2 regions of the Phaeacidiphilus oryzae TH49 genome follow, and region 1 is predicted to be linked to the other one. Evidence: riboswitches for the same ligand, from Rfam matches in the RefSeq annotation. Region 1 holds a riboswitch; the other holds the start of a gene.
The links. Region 1 has a riboswitch for thiamine pyrophosphate ahead of thiO (glycine oxidase ThiO). Riboswitches for the same ligand answer to the same signal wherever they lie in the genome.
Positions count from the first base shown of each region.

Region 2: another riboswitch for thiamine pyrophosphate. It lies ahead of BS73_RS20045 (purine-cytosine permease family protein); the one in region 1 lies ahead of thiO (glycine oxidase ThiO).

Region 1 is NZ_JQMQ01000005.1:5,577,272-5,582,467, reverse strand. It holds gene BS73_RS28585 (Rv2175c family DNA-binding protein) at 1-300, opposite strand, end outside; gene BS73_RS28580 (NAD(P)/FAD-dependent oxidoreductase) at 333-1,604, opposite strand; TPP riboswitch at 1,650-1,762, shown strand; gene thiO (glycine oxidase ThiO) at 1,760-2,974, shown strand; gene thiS (sulfur carrier protein ThiS) at 2,971-3,171, shown strand; gene BS73_RS28565 (thiazole synthase) at 3,186-3,980, shown strand; gene BS73_RS28560 (PTS fructose transporter subunit IIABC) at 4,297-5,196, opposite strand, start outside.
Region 2 is NZ_JQMQ01000005.1:3,675,212-3,680,407, forward strand. It holds gene BS73_RS20040 (glycerophosphodiester phosphodiesterase) at 1-613, opposite strand, end outside; gene BS73_RS20045 (purine-cytosine permease family protein) at 772-2,202, opposite strand; TPP riboswitch at 2,262-2,375, opposite strand; gene BS73_RS20050 (S1C family serine protease) at 2,547-3,995, shown strand; tRNA gene BS73_RS20055 (tRNA-Ser) at 4,143-4,230, shown strand; gene BS73_RS20060 (sugar O-acetyltransferase) at 4,527-5,096, shown strand.

The sequences.
Region 1 (5,196 bases):
GGGCGTCCCGGGCAGGGTGTCGTCGGGGGTGAAGAGCCACTCGATGGCCTCCTCCTTGGTGAAGCCCGCGTCCTTCAGCACGGTGAGCGTGCCGACCAGGCCCTTCACCGGCTTTTCGTCCCCGATGAAGGCGGCGGGCACCTGGAGGCTGTTGTTCTCACCCCGTCGGACGGCGAGCAGATCGCCCTCCTTGACCATCTGCCGGACCCGGGTGACTTCCACCCCCCACTTCTCGGAGATGTCCGGCAGGTACATCCAGGAGGGGACCAGGGCGTCGATCTTGGGATCAATCTCACTCACAGGGGACAGCCTACGATCCCGATGCGCCTGGGTCAGCGCCGCACCGCGGACTTCAGCGGAACCGCCGAGTCCGAGGCCGCCACCGGGTCGATCGGGGAGCCCAGGGCGAGCAGCCGCCGGCCCTGGGCGACGTCCCGCGGCCGGTTGACGGCGAGCAACGCCATCGGCACCCCGTCGCTCTCCCGCAGCCAGAGCACCGACCAGCCCTCCGGCCCGTCCGGCTCGCCGCGCTCGACGACCAGGTCGCCGGCCGGGTGGTGGCCGAGGTACTGGATCATCCGGCCGAACTGGTCCGACCAGAAGTACGGCACCGGGTCGTACGCGTCGTCGGCGCCCAGCATGTTGGTGACCACGGTGCGCGGGCCGTTCAGGGCGTTGTCCCAGTGGTGGACGGTGAGCCGGGCGCCGTAGCGGGTGGAGGGGAAGGAGACGCAGTCGCCGACCGCCCACACCCCGGCGTCCTCGACGCCGGGGACGGAGGCCCGCAGCCGGTCGTCGGCCAGCACGGCGCCGTTGTCGTGGAGGGCGACGCCGCTGCCGGCCAGCCAGTCGGTGGCCGGGCGGGCGCCGACGCCGAGGACCACGGCGTCCGCCGGCAGCTCCTCGCCGTCCGCCAGCCGGACCCGGTCGGCGGAGAGCTCCGCCACCCGGCAGCCGGTGCGCAGCTCGACGCCGGCCTCGGCGTACCAGGGGCGGGTGCGCTCCCCGTACTCGGCGGGCAGGGCGCCGGCCAGCGGGCGGTCGGCCGCCTCCAGGACGACCACCTCGCAGTCCGACTTGCGGGCGGCGGTGGCCACCTCGGCGCCGATCCAGCCCGCCCCGACGATCACCACCCGGGCCCCGGGGCGGAGCGCCGAGCGCAGCGCGAGGGCGTCGTCGTGGGTGCGCAGCAGGTGCACCCCGGAGCCCGGGGCGGTGCCGGGCAGCAGGACCGGGGCGGCGCCGGTGGCCAGCACCACGCTGTCGTAGCGGAGGATGCTCTCCTCGCCGTCGCCGCCGGTCACCCGGAGCTCACGGGCGACCGGGTCGAGGCCGGACGCCCTTGTGCCGAGCCGGAGTTCGATCTCCCGGCCGACCGCGTCGAACTCGAAGGCCGAATGCTCGGTGGTGCCCAGCAGCAGATCCTTGGAGAGCGGCGGGCGGTCGTACGGCGGGTGGAGCTCCTCGCCGACCAGGGTGATCGGTCCGCGGTGGCCGTTCTCCCGCAGGCCCAGCGCGATCTGCAGGCCGGCCAGCCCGGCGCCGACCACGACGACCCGCTGTTCAGCGGCCGACGCCCGCTCCGTTCCCGGCGCTTCCGGCATCCCCGGTCCACCCCCACCCTTGCGAAGCGATCACCTGTACGGTGGGGAGGGTATCGCGGGAGCCCGGCGCGCCGGGCTGAGAGGGAGGCGTTCGCGGCCTCCGACCGTCCGAACCTGATCCGGGTCATGCCGGCGAAGGGAGGTTCTGGGAACCCATGGCTGGAAGCGACGCTGACGCGGCCGTCGACGTCCTCGTCGTCGGCGGCGGGATCATCGGCCTGGCCTCGGCCTGGCGGGCGCGCCGGCGCGGCCTCTCGGTGACCGTGCTGGACCCCGATCCGGGGCGCGGCGCCAACCAGGTGGCCGCGGGGATGCTGGCCCCGGTCACCGAGCTGCAGTACGGCGAGGAGCCGCTGCTCAGGCTGGGACTCGAATCCAACGCCCGGTACGCGGAGTTCGCCGCCGAGCTGGCCGAGGCCTCCGGCGGGATGGACCTGGGCTACCGCCGGTGCGGCACCCTCGCCGTCGCGCTGGACGCGGACGACCGCGCCGAGCTGCGCGAGGTCCACGCGTTCCAGCGGCGGCTGGGCCTGGACGCGGAGTGGCTGACCGGCCGCGAATGCCGCCGGCTCGAACCCATGCTGGCGCCGGGGGTCCGCGGCGGGCTGCTCGCCCGGGACGACCACCAGGTGGACGGCCGCCGGCTGGGCGCGGCGCTGACCGCGGCCTGCGAACGGTCGGGGGTGGTGATCGACCGAGCCCGGGCGGCGGAACTGACGTACGCGGACGGCACGGATGGCACGGACGGCGCGGACGGCGCGGATGCCGGCGGCGAGCGCCAGGTGGTCGGCGCGCGCACCGGCGACGGGCGGCTGCTGCGCGCCGGGCAGACCGTGCTGGCCGCCGGTTCGCGCTCCGGCGAGCTCTACGACGGGCTGCCGGTCCGCCCGGTGAAGGGCCAGGTGCTGCGGCTGCGGATGGACGGCCCGTTCGCCGGGTTCCTCGGGCGGAACGTCCGGGCGGTCGTCCGCGGGGTGCACATCTACCTCGTGCCCCGGGAGAACGGCGAGCTGGTGATCGGCGCGACCACCGAGGAGCGCGGCTGGGACACCACCGTCACCGCCGGCGGGGTGTACGAACTGCTGCGCGACGCCCACGAGCTGGTGCCCGGCATCACCGAGCTTCCGCTCGCCGAGACCGGCGCCGGGCTGCGGCCGGGCTCGCCCGACAACGCCCCGATGATCGGGCCGACCGGGGTGCCAGGCCTGGTCGCCGCCACCGGGCACGGGCGCAACGGCGTCCTCCTCACCGCGGTCACCGGCGAGCTGGTCGCCGAACTGCTGGCGACCGGACGGGTGCCGGAGCTCGCCGCCCCCTTCTCCCCCACTCGTTTCCGGCGCCCGGAATCCGCGGAGGTGCGCGCGTCATGATCGTGTCCGTCAACGGCGAGCGGCGGGAGTTCACCGCCGGCACCACCCTGGACCAGGTGGTCGCCGAACTCAGCCGGGCCCCGCGCGGGGTCGCCGCCGCGCTCAACGAGTCCGTGGTCCCGCGCGGCTCGTGGGCGACGGCGACACTCCAGGACGGGGACCGGGTCGAGGTCCTGACGGCGGTTCAGGGCGGCTGAGGAGAACGATTGCCATGGCTGACGATGTCTTCACCCTTGCGGGACGGAGCTTCGGCTCCCGACTGATCATGGGCACCGGCGGGGCGCCGAGCCTTGAGGTACTGGAGCGGGCGCTGATCGCCTCCGGCACCGAGCTGACCACGGTCGCCATGCGGCGGATCGACCCGTCGGCGCGGGGCTCCGTCTTCGAGGTGCTCCAGCGGAACGCGATCGATCCGCTGCCCAACACCGCCGGCTGCTTCACCGCCGGCGAGGCGGTGCTGACCGCGCGGCTCGCGCGGGAGGCGCTCGGCACCGACTGGATCAAGCTGGAGGTCGTCGCCGACGAGCGGACGCTGCTGCCGGACGCCGTCGAGCTGCTGGACGCGGCGGAGACGCTGGTCGACGACGGCTTCACGGTGCTGCCCTACACCAACGACGACCCGGTGCTGGCCCGCCGGCTGGAGGAGGTCGGCTGCGCGGCGGTGATGCCGCTGGGGTCGCCGATCGGGTCGGGGATGGGGATCCGCAACCCGCACAACTTCCAGCTGATCGTGGAGCAGGCGGGGGTGCCGGTGATCCTGGACGCCGGGGCCGGCACGGCGTCCGACGCCGCGCTGGCGATGGAACTGGGGTGCGATGCGGTGATGCTGGCCACCGCGGTGACCCGGGCGCAGGACCCGGTGCTGATGGCCGAGGCGATGCGGCGGGCGGTGGAGGCGGGGCGGTTGGCGCGTCTCGCCGGCCGCGTGCCGAAGCGCTACCACGCGGAGGCGTCCAGCCCGATGGCAGGACGCGCGAGCTTCGACCCCGAGGCACCGGCGTTCTAGTTCTCTGCCCCCGGCCCCGCGAAGTCGCGCAGCGACTTAAGGGGCGCGGGGAACTGCGCGCCGAGGCGACTACGATCCGCAGCCGACAACGGAGTACGGGTTGCAGCCCAGTGGCCACTGCCGGCGCGCAGTTCCCCGCGCCCCCGACGAGCCCTTCGGGCTCACCCGGCCCCGCGAAGTCGCGCAGCGACATAAGGGGCGCGGGGAACTGCGCGGCGAAGCGGCTACGGTCCGCAGCCGGCAACGGAGTACGGGTTGCAGCCCAGTGGCCACTGCCGGCGCGCAGTTCCCCGCGCCCTCGACGAGCCCTTGGGGCTCACCGGGCTCCGGGGGTGCCGCGGAGGGACTTGAGGGTGATGACCGCGGCGGCCGTCACCGCCGTACCGGCGGCGATCGCGAGGACATACAGCAGCGGGCGGCCGATCAGGGGCAGCACCCAGATCCCCCCGTGCGGAGCACGCAGCGTCGCGCCGAACCACATCGAGAGGCCGCCGACGACCATGGAGCCCAGCATCCCCGACGGGATCACCCGCAGCGGATCCGCCGCGGCGAACGGGATCGCGCCCTCGGTGATGAAGGAGGCGCCCAGCACCCACGCGGCCTTCCCGTTCTCCCGCTCCTCCGCGGAGAACAGCCGCCGCCGCACCACGGTCGCCAGCGCCAGCCCCAGCGGCGGCGTCATCCCGGCGGCCATCACCGCCGCCATCACCTTCAGGCTGCCCGCGCCCGGGTCGCTGCCCGCGGTCGTCAGCGCGCCCGCCGCGAAGGTGTAGGCCACCTTGTTGAGCGGGCCGCCCATGTCGAAGGCCATCATCGCGCCCAGCACCACGCCCAGGATGACGGCGTTGCCGCCGGACATCCCGTTCAGCCAGTGGGTGAGGCCGCTCATCGCGGTGGCGATCGGCTGGCCGAGGACCACGAACATCAGGAACCCGATCACCGCCACCGAGATCAGCGGGATCACCACCACCGGCATGATCCCGGCGACGCCCTTGGGCACCTTCCAGCGGACCATCCACCGCACCAGCACCCCGGCCAGCAGACCGGCCACGATGCCGCCGAGGAAGCCCGCCCCAACCGTCACCGACACCGCGCCGCCGACGATGCCGGCGGCCAGCGCCGCCCGGTCGGCGATGGCGTACGCGATGAAGCCGGCCAGGATCGGCACCAGGAAGCCGAAGGCCGCCGATCCGGCCTGGAAGAGGAGGGCGGCCCA
Region 2 (5,196 bases), 1.9 Mb from region 1:
GCGCGATCCCGGGTCCGGCGATCCGGGTGCTGCCGGGCAGTCGGCTGCCCTCGCCGGGCAGTTGCGGGCGCTCGGTGAGGAACACCGTCGGCAGCCCGGGCGCCAGCCGCTGGGTGCGCAGCAGGGCGAGCCGGGAGAAGCTCATCACCCGCACCGCCGGCTCCTTGTGCTCCGCCGGGGGCTCCAGCAGCCCGTACCGGCGGAGGGTCTGGATCAGGCGCTCCTCGACCCGGGGCCCGTAGCGGGTGGGGTGCTTGGTCTCGATGGCCAGCTCCACCCGGCGGCCGCAGTCCGCGACCAGGCCGAGGAGGTCCTCCAGGGTGAGGACCGGGGAGGGGCCGTCGCCGCCGCTCATCCAGGAGCCGAAGTCGTGCCGGAGCAGCTCGGCGAGGGAGAGGGTGGAGACCACCCCGCGGCCGTTGGAGGTGCGGTCGATCCGGCGGTCGTGGAGGCAGACCAGATGCCCGTCGGAGGTGAGCCGCACGTCGCACTCCAGCGCGTCCGCGCCCTCCTCCAGCGCCCGGCGGTAGGCCGCCAGGGTGTGCTCGGCGATCGAGCCCGAGGAGCCGCGGTGGGCGACCACGTGGACGCGGTCCCGGTTCGGGATCGCGATCCCCTCGGGGGCGGTGGCTCGGGGGGACCGTGGAGGGGTCGTGCGCTCGCTCACCGCACCAGACTAGGCAGCCGTACCGGGGCCGCCGCGCGCTCCGTGCCGACGGCCGGGTGACGGCACCGTGAAGTCTCGGTGCCGCTCACCCCGGCGGCGCGGGCTCAGCGCCCGCGGCGCTCGGCGCGCTCGGCGCGCTCGCCGCCGCTCCCGCCGCTGCTTCCGCCGCTGCGCTCGCGCTGCTCGCGGCGGGTCAGCGGGGTGAGCGCCAGCATCAGCAGGGCCGGGACGAGGAAGGAGAAGAGCGAGGCCGAGGTCCACACCTGCGGGTGAATACCGGTCAGTTCCTGCACGCGGGACCAGAAGTCGGGCCAGAACGCCCCCCAGCCGGTCAGCTCGGTGGGCGCCAGCAGCTGGTAGACGGCGAAGCCCAGCGCCCAGGGCAGCAGGGTCAGCCAGCGGGTGGGCGCCTGCTCCGACATGTCCCAGCCGCCGGGGCGGCGTCCGGCCCCGAAGAAGTAGTCCACCGCCAGCACCGCGAAGAGCGGCACGAAGACCGCGCCGATCAGGGAGAGGAAGGCGAAGTAGGAGTCGAAGTTGCTCACCAGCAGGCCCAGCACGGTGACCAGCGCGCCGATGCCCAGCGACAGCCAGCGCCGGTCCACCCGGGGCAGCAGGTTGTGCAGCGACATCGCCGTCGAGTAGACGTTGGCGAAGGACTGGTCGGCCTCGCGCAGCACCAGCACGGCGAAGAACAGCCAGCCGGCCGCCACCCCCATGAAGGTCGAGAAGATCTTGTTCGGGTCCCCGCCCACCTGCACCAGCGCCACCAGGCCGAGGACGTAGCACCAGACCTGGGCCACCGAGTAGCCGAGGAACGAGCCCCAGAAGGAGGCCCGGCCGGTGCGGGCGTGCCGGGTGTAGTCGGCGGCCAGCGGGACGAAGGAGATGGAGACCGCGACCACCGCGTCGGTGGCGGGCAGGAAGCCCTGCCAGTTCCCGTGGCCCGGGTCGGGCACGCCCTGCCGGACCAGCTGGACGGTGAAGTAGAGCATCGCCACCGCCACCGCGATCGCCACGTACCGCCGCAGCACCGCGATCGAGCCCAGCGGACGGATCGTCAGGCCGGTGGTCAGCAGCCCGGCGAGGACGACGTACAGCCAGTGCGGGCCGCCGCCGAAGAGCGCCTCGGCGCCCATCGCTATCACCGTCAGCTCGTACACCCCCCAGCCCACGCACTGCACGATGTTGAGCACCGTCGGGGCGTAGGAGAGGCGGGTGCCGAAGAGCCCGCGGAGGACGGCCATCGCCGGGGCGCCGGTCCTGGTGCCGACCACGGCGGCGATGGAGAGCATCAGCGTGCCGATCACGGTGCCGACCGCGATGGCGGTGATCGAGGCGGTGATCGAGAGTTCGTGGCCGGCCGTGCCGAGGACGGTGGCGGCGCTGCTGAAGCCGATCAGCGAGACACCGAGGTTGGCCCAGAAGGCCGCCTGGTCGCGCAGGCCCAGGGTGCGCGGCGGGGCGGTGTCGAGCACCAGCGGCGCCTCGTGCTCGCGGTCCCCGGACAGCAGGGTGGCGGTCCGTTCGGCCACGGCGGAGGACGAGGAAGAGGAAGAGGACGAAGAGGACGAAGAAGAAGACGTAGACGGGGACGTCACGGCCCACAGCTCCCTACGCCGGCATTACCCGGTCAGGTTCAGGCGGTCGGCGTCCCCATGTCGACGCCCTCTCAGCCCGGCTGGTCCGAGCTCCCGCGTTCCGTTGTCGCCGGGACATGGTAGGACGGAGCCCCCGGCGCGGCCAAGCGCCGTGCGCTCCCGGTCCCGGCGACCGGATCGAGGCCGCCCGGCACACCGATTGACGGGTTCCGTTTACGGTGTCCAGACAGTCGATGGACGAAGCTAAGGGACCACGGTCCTGTCCTAGGAGGTCTTTCGTGAGCACCGAGCAGGAGGGTGGGGGCGCCGACGTGCCATCGGCGAAGACTCCTCCGGAGGGGGAGGAGGTGCTGCACCGGCTTCCTCCGCCTCAGCCGCCGTCGGCGGAGCCGCCCGCGCAGCCGGCCGCGGAGCCGCCCGCGGAGCACGCCGCGGTGCCGGGTGCGGGTCCCGCCGACGCGTCGGCCCCGGGTCCCGCCGCTGCGCCGGCCGGAGCGGATGCCTTCGCCGCCGCGCCGCCGCCTCCCGCCGAGCCCCCCACGCAGCCGTACATCCTCGGCGGCCAGTACCCGCCGCCGCCCGCCGCCCCGCCGAAGAAGGGGCGCGGGGGGCTGATCGCCCTCCTCGCCGCCGTCGCGGTGGTGGCCGGCGGTCTCGGCGGGGTGATCGGCTCCTCGGTGGAGAAGAGCAACTCCTCCTCCGACTCGAGCACCACGGTCTCCTCGTCGACCGACCCCAAGGCGCTGGAGCGCTCGCCGAACAGCGTCGCCGGGATAGCGGCCAAGGCGCTGCCGAGCGTGGTCACCATCGAGGCCAGCGGCTCGCAGGAGACCGGTACCGGCAGCGGCTTCGTGTTCGACACCCAGGGCCACATCCTGACCAACAACCATGTGGTCGCTCCCGCGCTGAACGGCGGCAAGCTGACCGTCAAGCTCTCCGACGGATCCAGCTACCCCGCCTCGGTGGTCGGCCGGGCCTCCGGCTACGACGTCGCGGTCGTCAAGATCGACAACCCGCCGACGGACAAGCTGAAGCCCCTCCCGCTGGGTGACTCGGACAGCGTCGCGGTCGGCGACCCGACCGTCGCCATCGGCGCGCCGTTCGGCCTCTCGGGGACGGTGACCACCGGCATCGTCAGCGCCAAGAACCGGCCGGTCGCCTCGGGCGACGAGACCGGCAGCCAGACCTCGTACATGAACGCGCTGCAGACCGACGCGTCGATCAACCCGGGCAACTCCGGCGGGCCGCTGCTCAACGGGCAGGGCCAGGTGATCGGGATCGACTCGGCGATCCAGTCCACCAACAGCGGCGGCTCCAGCCCGTTCGGCGGCAGCAGCCAGCAGTCCGGCAGCATCGGCCTCGGCTTCGCCATCCCGATCAACGAGGCGAGGCGGGTGGCCGGCGAGCTGATCAACACCGGCCAGCCCATCTACCCGATCATCGGCGTGCTGCGGAACGACAACTACCAGGGCGACGGGGCGCAGATCTCGCCGACCGCGATCCAGGGCACGCCCGCGGTCACCCCCGGCGGCCCCGCGGACAAGGCCGGGCTGAAGGCGGGCGACGTCATCACCAAGCTGGACGGGGTGCCGATCGACAGCGGGCCGACCCTGGTCAGCGAGATCTGGTCGCACGAGCCGGGCCAGAAGGTCAGCGTGACCTACACCCGGGGCGGCCAGACCCACACCACGACGCTCACCCTGGGCTCTCGCAAGGGCGACCAGTAGCGATCGCCGGCAGGGCCGGCGACGGCGGCGAGCGGGCCCCGGAGACCAGACCGGACGGAATGGCTTGTTCCGCCCAGTCCGTGCCGGGGCCGCTCGGCAGTCGTGAGAAGATCGCCTCTGACGGCCCGCCCCAGCCGGCGGGCCGGAGGAGAGTTGCCCGAGCGGCCTAAGGGAACGGTCTTGAAAACCGTCGTCAGGTAACCCCTGACCGTGGGTTCGAATCCCACACTCTCCGCCGGGGGCGTCCACCCAGCTCGGGGCGGGTTCGCGCGAACAGCGCCGACCCGCCCTTCTCGTTCTCCGTCTGGACTGTCGCGCTGCGCTGCGCAGCGCCGTGGGAGAGCGGCGGGGGGTGTCGTGGCGACGGACGTACAACCGATGGTTGTTTCGATTGCGCCGGAGGTTGTTTGCGAGTGGGAGGGCGCGGGGCTGTAATGCCTGTCTGCCGGACCCCGACCCCGGACCCTCTGGTCGGCCGAGGGCGCCAGGGCGACCGTCCGGCGACGCCTACGAACCTGGAGCACCGGCCCTATGCGCAACGAGCAGCGCCTCCGCAGCCGAACCCCCGAGTCCCGCGCGTTCGTGGAGCGCGTGCAGCTCGTCATGGGTCTGACCGCGCGGCTGAACGCGCTTCCCTTCGACGACCTCGACGGGAGGAGGGAGCTGCTCGAAGAGATCTTCGGCAATCCCGTCCCGGACTCGCTGTCGATCCTGCCGCCCTTCTACTGCGACTACGGCCTGGGCGCCACCTTCGGGGAGAAGGTGTTCATCAACCAGGGCTGCTACTTCCTCGACCTCGGCGGCATCACGATCGGTGACCGCGTCATGATCGGTCCCCGGGTGACGCTGAGCACCGCCGGCCACCCCGTCGAACTCGAGGAGCGCTACGACGGGATCACCCACGCCCCCATCGTGATCGAGGACCAGGTCTGGATCGGAGCCGCCGCCACCATCGCGCCCGGGGTGACGATCGGCCGGGGATCCGTGGTGGGAGCGGGCGCCGTGGTGGCGAAGGACGTGCCGCCGATGTGTGTGGTGACGGGGACGAACATGGTCGAGCGACGGCGGCTGAAGACCGTTCCCGAGGCCGCTCGGGGGTAGGTGTCGGCGGCGGTGGCGGGCGGCCTGTCTGCGCTGCTCGCGGGGGTGGCTGGGCCGTCCGAGTGGTGTTGATACGACGATCCGTAAGTCGGGGCGTGTC